Regions from separate parts of the Paraneptunicella aestuarii genome, predicted to be linked through region 2. Evidence: predicted binding sites of a transcription regulator. Region 2 holds the regulator's gene; the other holds the start of a gene.
The links. Region 2 encodes FNR, which switches genes on or off when oxygen is low (the NO sensors DNR and NnrR bind a similar motif). Its sites were predicted from a motif close to TTGATCTAGATCAA; they were not measured.
Positions count from the first base shown of each region.

Region 1: a site for FNR is predicted at 1,934-1,947, ahead of KIH87_RS15315 (OmpW/AlkL family protein). Genes of this name have one in related genera too.

Region 1 covers NZ_CP074570.1:3,970,061-3,974,490, forward strand. The annotation lists gene KIH87_RS15310 (acyl-CoA dehydrogenase family protein) at 1-1,691, shown strand, start outside; gene KIH87_RS15315 (OmpW/AlkL family protein) at 2,017-2,667, shown strand; gene KIH87_RS15320 (methyltransferase family protein) at 2,841-3,302, shown strand; gene KIH87_RS15325 (DUF1289 domain-containing protein) at 3,299-3,562, opposite strand; gene KIH87_RS15330 (M13 family metallopeptidase) at 3,699-4,430, opposite strand, start outside.
Region 2 covers NZ_CP074570.1:2,481,289-2,485,718, reverse strand. The annotation lists gene KIH87_RS10140 (TonB-dependent receptor) at 1-956, opposite strand, end outside; gene uspE (universal stress protein UspE) at 1,171-2,106, opposite strand; gene fnr (fumarate/nitrate reduction transcriptional regulator Fnr) at 2,363-3,103, opposite strand; gene KIH87_RS10125 (sulfite exporter TauE/SafE family protein) at 3,133-3,798, opposite strand; gene ccoS (cbb3-type cytochrome oxidase assembly protein CcoS) at 3,788-4,075, opposite strand; gene KIH87_RS10115 (heavy metal translocating P-type ATPase) at 4,072-4,430, opposite strand, start outside.

The DNA.
Region 1 (4,430 bases), 1.5 Mb from region 2:
GTCATTATCAACGCATTGGTAAAGGCGACTTCGACCAAGAGCTTATCAACGAAATATTACAGCAAGGCGCCAAGTTTGCAGAAACCGAGCTGGCTCCATTAAATCGCAATGGCGACGAACAAAGCTGTAAGCTAAGTGATGGTAAAGTCACCACGCCTGACGGCTTCGCCAGTGCTTATCAGAACTACATCGAAAATGGCTGGAACGCCATGCTGGGCAGTGAAGATTTTGGTGGTCAGGAATTACCTTATTCAATGGCAGTGCCATTTCATGAAATGATGATTTCTGCCAACCTGAGCTGGCGCCTGATCAGCATGCTGACAGAAAGCTCCATCCTGGCTCTGGACAAACATGCCGCAGACTGCCTGAAAGAGATTTATCTGCCCAAACTGGTATCGGGTGAGTGGACAGGCACTATGTGCTTAACCGAGCCTCAAGCAGGAACCGACCTGGCGTTATTGAACACCAAAGCAGAGCCTCAAGCCGACGGCTCCTACCTGATCAGCGGCAGCAAAATCTTCATTTCCGGTGGTGATCAGGATTGGACTGACAACATCATCCATCTGGTTCTGGCTCGCTTACCCGACGCACCTCCTGGCGTAAAAGGCATCAGCCTGTTTATCGTTCCTAAATTTCTGCCTAATGACAATGACGAGTTCAATGTACCGAACACATTAGGTGTGGGTAGTTTGGAACATAAGATGGGTTTGAAAGGTTGCCCAACTTGCGTTATGAACTTTGACAGCGCCAAGGGTTGGTTGGTTGGTCAGGAAAACAATGGCTTGGCCTGCATGTTCACCATGATGAACGACGCTCGTTTTCAAGTAGGCTTACAAGGATTAGGCATTGCCGAAGCGGCTTATCAGGGTGCTGTTGCCTACGCTAAAGAGCGCTTGCAATCAAGAGCGCCTCAGGGTGTACAGCAACCAGACCAAAAAGCCGATGCCATTATCCACCAGCCTGATGTACGTCGTATGTTGCTGACACAAAAAGCATTGACCGAAGGTTGCCGAGCATTAGCACTGCTATACGCCAAGAATATGGACATTGAGCGTTTTGGCACAGATCAAGAGAAGCATCAAGCCGGCGAACTGCTCGCATTTCTGACTCCGATTGCCAAAGCCTTCTTTACCGATGTCGGTCAGGAATCAGCACAAATCGGTGTACAGGTGTTTGGTGGTCATGGTTTTATTCGTGAATGGGGCATGGAACAGCTTATTCGTGACAGTAGAATCACCCAGCTATATGAAGGCACTAACGGCATTCAGGCACTGGATCTGATTTCCAGAAAACTGACCCGTGACGGCGGCAAAAAACAAGCAGTTACTCTTGCTTACTTCCAGGAAATCGCTAACAACATCAGTAACGCCAAAGATAAAGAACTGGCTTTGAGTATTCTTGCTGAATGGGATCAGGTATCTCAGGCACTGATGGGACAATCTGGCGAATATGTCGCATCCGGTGCTTACGACTACCTTCTGTTTAGCTCCTACAGCCTGATTGGCGTTTGCTGGCTAAGTATGGCTGACACCGCAAGCCAAAGTGACAATGAAGTGCTAAAAGCGAGCAAGAGAAAAACCTGTGATTTCTACATCAAACGTTTATTGCCTAAAAAGGAGCTGCACAAGCAATCCCTTACTTTAGGTAGTGAAGACCTGCTGGCATTAAAAGAAGACGAATTTATCGTTTAACTCTTTGCGTTTCAGATATCCTTGGTGAAAAGGCTTCTTGATATATAGAAGCCTTTTTCTTTTTCACTCATGTGAAAACTTGCAATTCCAGCAATACTGAGCAATATTTTTCTTGGGTACAAACCTTTGCTTATATTTCGCTCACAGAGAACGAAATTTATGCACAAAGATCAAAATGCTCAGGTTATTTACCCCTTCTAGATCATAGGTTGAGCGGTTTGCAGCACAACCACCACCTGCTGTTGATTCAGATCAAGATGTCGGATCTCTATAGTCCGATAATACCCGCAGAAATTAAGCACAACACAATTTAGGAAGCACACACATGTTAACTAAAAAACTGGCAATTGGTATTTTCGCAGCAATGGCAGGTTTATCCTGGGGTACCAGTGCCTACGCAGCAGACGCAGGCGACTGGTTGGTAAGAGGACGTATCATCAACGTTAACCCTAACGATGATTCTGGTGAAGTCACCGGCATTTCGGGTTCTGGCGTATCTGTCGATAGTGCTACCACGGTTGAACTGGATTTTACCTATTTCCTCAACAACAACCTGGCGCTTGAACTTATTTTGGCAACGACAAGCCACGATATTAATGGTGCTGGCACAGTTGCGAGCCTTGGCAAAGTCGTAGACACCATGGTATTGCCACCCACATTAACCTTGCAATATCACTCTGACATTAGCGAAGGTGTTCGCGCCTATGCCGGTATCGGTGTGAACTACACATTGTTCTACAGCGAAGATGGTACTGGTGCGTTTGAAGGTGCCGATGTTGATCTGGACAGTTCATTTGGATTGGCCGGTCAAGTTGGTTTTGACTTCGACTTGAACAAAGATTGGTTCCTTAACGTGGATGTTAAATATATCTCCATCGACACCACTGCCGAAATCAATACAGGCACATCCATTTTGAAAGTGGATGCTGATATCGACCCTTGGGTATTCGGTATTGGTATCGGTACCAAGTTCTAAGGATTAACAAAATCCACCTCGGCGTGTTGGGATTTCATCGTTCCCAATGCGCCCTGTCACTCTTCTCTTGTTCTACTCTCACTTGTCATAGAAAGTAGAAAGCAAAAGGATTTGCTGTTTTTCTCCAGCCATATATCCTGAGTTCACATTGATTCGACAATACATAAATAACAATGAAAGTTCTGGAAACCAAAATTCCGCCGCTTTTAATGGTGGTTATTTTTATCGTAATCATGTGGTTAATGGATAGCCTTATCCCTGCCATAGCAATCCCCCCAATGTATGCAACCACTTTCTCCATACTGATACTTATCATTGGAGGATTGTTCAGCGCTTTGGGTGTACTGGGATTCAGACAAGCACAGACCACGGTCGATCCGACCAAACCAGAAAAGTCCAGTTCACTGGTAACACAAGGTGTGTATCAATACAGCCGCAACCCAATGTACGTAGGCTTCTTATGCTTCATTCTGGCGTGGGCACTGTTTTTAAATAATCTGTCGCTATTCCTGTTCGGATGGTTGTTTGTTCCCTACATGAATCGCTTCCAGATAAAAATTGAAGAAGACGTGTTGCTAAAGATATTTGGGCAGGAATATCAGGAATACATGAACAAGGTCAGACGCTGGCTTTAAGATTTTGGGGAATTATCTCCCCACAAATCCATTTGCTCCTTATCAGCCGCATCGCCGTCCTTCTTCATGGCTGCGCGTTCGGCGCGTTTCCTGCGCATGGCACAGGCTTTTAAAATCTTACGCTTCACATCATCATCCAGTTTTTGCCAATGCAAACGCTCATCTCGACTTCTAAAGCATCCTAAACAAAATCCATTTGGCCCGGCTTGGCAGACACCAATACAAGGACTCGGGATTTCAAAGATTTCAATTTGCTTCAAAGTCAGTTACCAATCTCAAGGGAAAAGGGAATCGTTGATTTTAATCATGCCAAACATGCATTAAAAAAGGCAGCAGGAAAACCTACTGCCTTTTCGCCTGGCTATCAAGTATTAATGATAGCGAGCAGGATTCAAGTTACCAGATAACGACGCGCTCAGCTGGCTCAACATACATGCCGTCGCCTTTTTCAACACCGAAAGCATCATAGAAACCGTCGACATTAACCAAAGGTCCAATAACACGGTAACGAGAAGGTGAATGACTGTCACTCAGGATTTGAGCACGCAATCTGTCTTCACGATACTTTGAACGCCATGCTTGTGCATGTCCAAGGAAGAAACGTTGTTCGCCAGTGAAACCATCGATAACAGGCGCTTCTTTACCATGTAAAGACAACTTGTAAGCTTTATAGGAAATAGCAACACCCGCTAAATCACCAATGTTCTCACCTTTAGTCAATTGACCATTGACATGCAAGTCTTCGATTGGCTCATAGGCATCATACTGAGCCGCCAAGCGCTCACCCAATACGTCAAAAGAGCTACGGTCACTGTCTTTCCACCAGCTACGCAAATTGCCATCGCCGTCGTATTTAGAACCCTGGTCGTCAAAGCCGTGACCAATCTCATGACCGATAACCACACCGATCGCACCATAATTCACTGCATCGTCCGCTTCCATATCAAAGAAAGGAGGTTGCAAGATACCAGCAGGGAACACGATTTCATTGCGTGTAGGGCTGTAATAAGCATTGATGGTTTGTGGTGTCATCCCCCAGTCAACAGGATCCACTTTCTGAGCAATACGTTTAACCCAGAAATCTTGCTCAAACTTGTTTGAACGCATGTAATTACCGACCAAATCATC
Region 2 (4,430 bases):
GACGTGAAAGTCACGTCGCCAAAATGCCAGTTCAACTCGGCAGAAATACCCTTAACGTCACGCGCTTCGTATACGTCATCACCGCCGTCGGTTTCAACCGGGCCGAAAGGATCGCCAAGGCCGTAGCCTGTATTCATTGTGACTGCCGGACGAGAATCTTGATTTAGCTTGGAAATGTCAGCACGAATCACGGCTTCAAAATCCACATATTCAGCAAATAAACTGGCTCGAATACCCCAATCGTGTTCATTACCCAGGTCTTCTCTACCGATGGCGTCTAAATAACCATCGCGATTATTGGAAGTATATGAACCTCGGAACGACCAGTTGTCGTTAATAGGGATGTTAACCAAGCCTTCAAATTTACGTTTGTAGTAGTTACCTAAAGTCACTCGAACGTTACCTTCGTAATCAATAACGGGTGATTTGGTGATAATGTTAACTGCACCAGCAGCAGAGTTACGACCAAATAGCGTACCTTGAGGGCCTTTCAGGATTTCCACGCGCTCCACATCGTTGAAGTTCAGGTTTGACGTACCGCGACGACCGATGTATACACCGTCGATATAAACGGCTACCGCAGGGTCAAGGCCGATACCGAAGTCATTGGTGGTGATGCCACGTACTGTCCAGGTGGTTTGCGTTGCGGTCGCGTTATTTGATTCGAAACCTGAAGTGTATAAGCCTAAATCATTTAAATCTGATGCACCGATTTTACGAATGGCATCTTCCGAGAAAGCGCTGATAGCGATAGGCACTTCTTGAAGGTTTTCGGTACGTTTTTGTGCAGTAACGTTAATAATTTCGATACCGCTATATTCTTGTTTTGCAGAGTCTTGGGCAGGAGCTTGCTCCTGTGCTGACAGACCTCCGGCCAGAGAGCTTAATCCAAACAATATCGCCAGCGACAGCTTACTTGGCTTTAATGTGTGTGTGATGTTCCCGTGATTTGTCATGATGCTTCCAGTTTTTGTGTGTGAATGTAATGAAAATAAGTTGTTATCGAAGCAGCTAGATAAGTACACCGACCAGTGGAAATAATCAACCTAAAATACCGGTTTGAGCCGAAAAGAGACAAGATTATGGTATGTATGGAGAATAAAATAAGCCCTGATGTAAAAACAGGGCTTATAAAATGAATATGTAGAATTAAATGAAGTGTGACGAGAACTAGTTCAACTGCACAGGAGATTCAAAGCCTTCTGGCTTTAACGCCAAAACATCACAGTCCAGCATATCAATAACGTGCTCTGCGGTATTACCAATTAACGCCGCAGAAATACCGACACGTCCGATAGTACCGATGATCACTAATTCTGCGTCGATTTCTTTAGCGACTGCTGGAATAACATCTTCAGGCAAGCCTTCCTTAACGTGGCAGTTTTCCAAAGCAACTTGATGAGTTTGCGCGTGGGAAGTCATGCATTTATCGTGATAGGCTTTTACCGATTCGTTATAGCCTTGAGGGTCGAATTCCGGGATCTCAATGGCAATGTTTACCGGAGTTCCAGGGTAAGAATTCACCAAATGAACGTTTGCTTTCAGTATCGATGCCATATCGTGGGCTGTTTTGGTAACTCGTTTGTTCAAAGACTGATGTGCTTCGTCTTCTGTACCCACATTCACCGCAGCAAGGATCTGACCGTTTGCTGGCCAATCGTGTTCTTTAACTAACAAAACAGAAGCCGGCGCTTTTCTTAACAGGTGCCAATCTGTTGGAGTAAAAATAACTGATTTAAGTGTATCGTGCTTTTGAGTGCCTTTTACTATGAGATCGTGGCCTTGCTCCATACACTCAATAATAATGCCTTCGTAAGGGCGGTTATGCCACGCAACTTTTACATTGATGGGCACATCGGTTTGCTTCTGATGGGCATCAACAATACTGGTAAGCCAATCCACTTTGTCGTCGATCATGGCTTGTCGCATGACTTCTCTTTCGTCAACGGAAAGCATGGTCGTCATTTCATAGGAAAAGTCATAAATGGTAAGGAAGGCGGTAATGCTTCCACCTGTTTTTTCTGCCAGCTCAATCGCTCTATCCAGCGATTTTTGTTTTTGAATTGTAGGATCTATAACGGCCAGAATTTTTTGGAAGTTACCCATTTCTATCCACCTTGGTAATAAGAGAGTTACAACTAAAAGTTACATTAACATAATGGTTTAGCTTGACCATATAGGCAAGTTTTTGACTTGTTTGAGATCAAACTAACTCTTTTCAATACATTTTATTGCTGATTTTCTAATCTCACACTCGTTTTATTAGAGGAAAATAGCAGGGAGTAAAAAGCGGGATACAAAAAAGCTGCTAAAAATAGCAGCCTTTAAATGTGGCTTGATTATAAAACTTAAAATCAACGAATTATTGCAGAGTCACCGAGCAGGTATTGCGCTGTGAACCCATTCTTTCTTCCAGTTTGGGATGATTAACAATGCTGATTAATTTGCCATTTACTTCGATCAAATTTTCTTTTTGGAATCGCGTTAGCAAACGACTGATCGTTTCAACCGTTAATCCTAAATAGTTTCCGATTTCGCCACGAGTCATGGTGAGCCGGAATTCGTTAGCGGAGAAGCCACGATCATGGAAACGATTCGACAAACTCTTAATAAAGTAAGCTAAACGCTCTTCAGCAGTACGTTTGTTCAACAGCATAAACATTTCCTGATCATGATGAATTTCATTACTCATCAAGCGCATGATTTGCTGTCTTAATTTAGGAAATTCACCGGAAAGATCGTCCAGTGTCTGGTAGGGGATTTCACATACCATCGACGTTTCCAGCGCTTGAGCAAAGCTTTGGTGTTTTAACTCCAGCAAGCCATCAAACCCAATAATCTCACCCGGTAGATGAAAAGCGGTGATTTGCTCTTCACCATCTTGAGACACGGTAAATGTTTTAAATGACCCTGAACGAACGGCATACAATGCTTTTAGCCCATCACCAGCGGTGAATAGACGCTCATTTTTCTGAATAGGACGTTTACGCTGGATAATATCGTCTAGCTTGCTTAACTCTTTCGAATTGAGATTGAAAGGCAAGCATAGCTGACTGAAACTACAATTTTGACAATGAATAGAAGAACTCGGGTGACCGGCCATGCTTTGTTCCTGTGTTAGTTCAAGGGGTACTATAGAATATCTGGCAAGGATTTGGAAATACTATAAATTCCGAATAAGCAAATTAAAACTGCCATTATTTGTTTGGTTTGAGGGCGTTCCATCATTTTTGCCAGGCTTTTTCCCGATAATGCTAACAGGATTACTGAGGGTAAAGTTCCTATACCAAAGAACATCATGGTTAATGCCCCATCAAGCCATGCTTCACTCGCTAAACTCCAGGTTAACGCTGAATAAACCAATCCACAGGGGAGCCAGCCCCAAACAATGCCGTAAGGTAAGGCATAGATAGGAGATTTAAAAGGAACGAAACGTTTCCCTATGGGGCTGATATGTTTCCAAAGTTTTCCGCCCGCCTTTTCCAGATAACTGAGAATGCGCCACCAGCCGCCAATGTAAGCCGCGACAAGGATCAGAAATACGCCACTAAGAAGGTTTAACCAGACAATGCCATTTTGTATTTGATGCGAGAATATACTGCCAAAGGTTCCAGTAATTGCGCCAGCGAGTGTGTAGCTGCTGATCCTGCCGATATTATAGGTGGCGATAAAAGGCAGCTTGTTTTTCTCTTTTGGGATCGCAAAGCTCAGACCTGCGACGACACCGCCGCACATCGACACACAATGAACACTGCCAGCGAGGCCAATTAAAAAAGCGGCTATCAGATCAACGTGCATGATTGGAAGAAGAGGAAGGTTGCTGAGAGTTTTCTTCGCTGACAGAGCCCTCATGTACAGACGGTTCCTCTTTCTCTGCTTGGCTATGATGATTATTTACTGAGGTAGGAGCTTCTTTTGATGCATGATCCTGCTTAATGTCCTCATCAAATAATATGTTGTATCCCTGCCTATCAAGATCATTAAACTGATCGCTCTTTACTGCCCAAAAGAAAACCACAATGGCGATGGCTACAATGAGAATCGCTAATGGAATTAATACGTAAATAATACTCATACTGTTTCTCTGGGCGTTTCTTTTGTTTCTGACATGAGTGGATTGTTGTCAGAACTCTGTACATTAGCAATGTCGGGAATATTAACAGAAAGAAGTCGGGTAGAGTTATAGACAACAATGATAGAACTCAGTGACATGCCGATGACGGCCATCCAGGGCGTTAAAAAACCGATCATGGCGAGGGGTAATACCGATGTGTTGTAACCCAATGCCCAGAGAATATTGGTGCGGATAGTATTGCGCGTTTTTTGAGCGATACGAAATAACGCGATTAATTTGCTAATGTTGCCGCCCAGCATAATGACATCCGCTGCATTTTTGGCGAGATCCGAAGCGCCTGATGCGGCTACGGAAA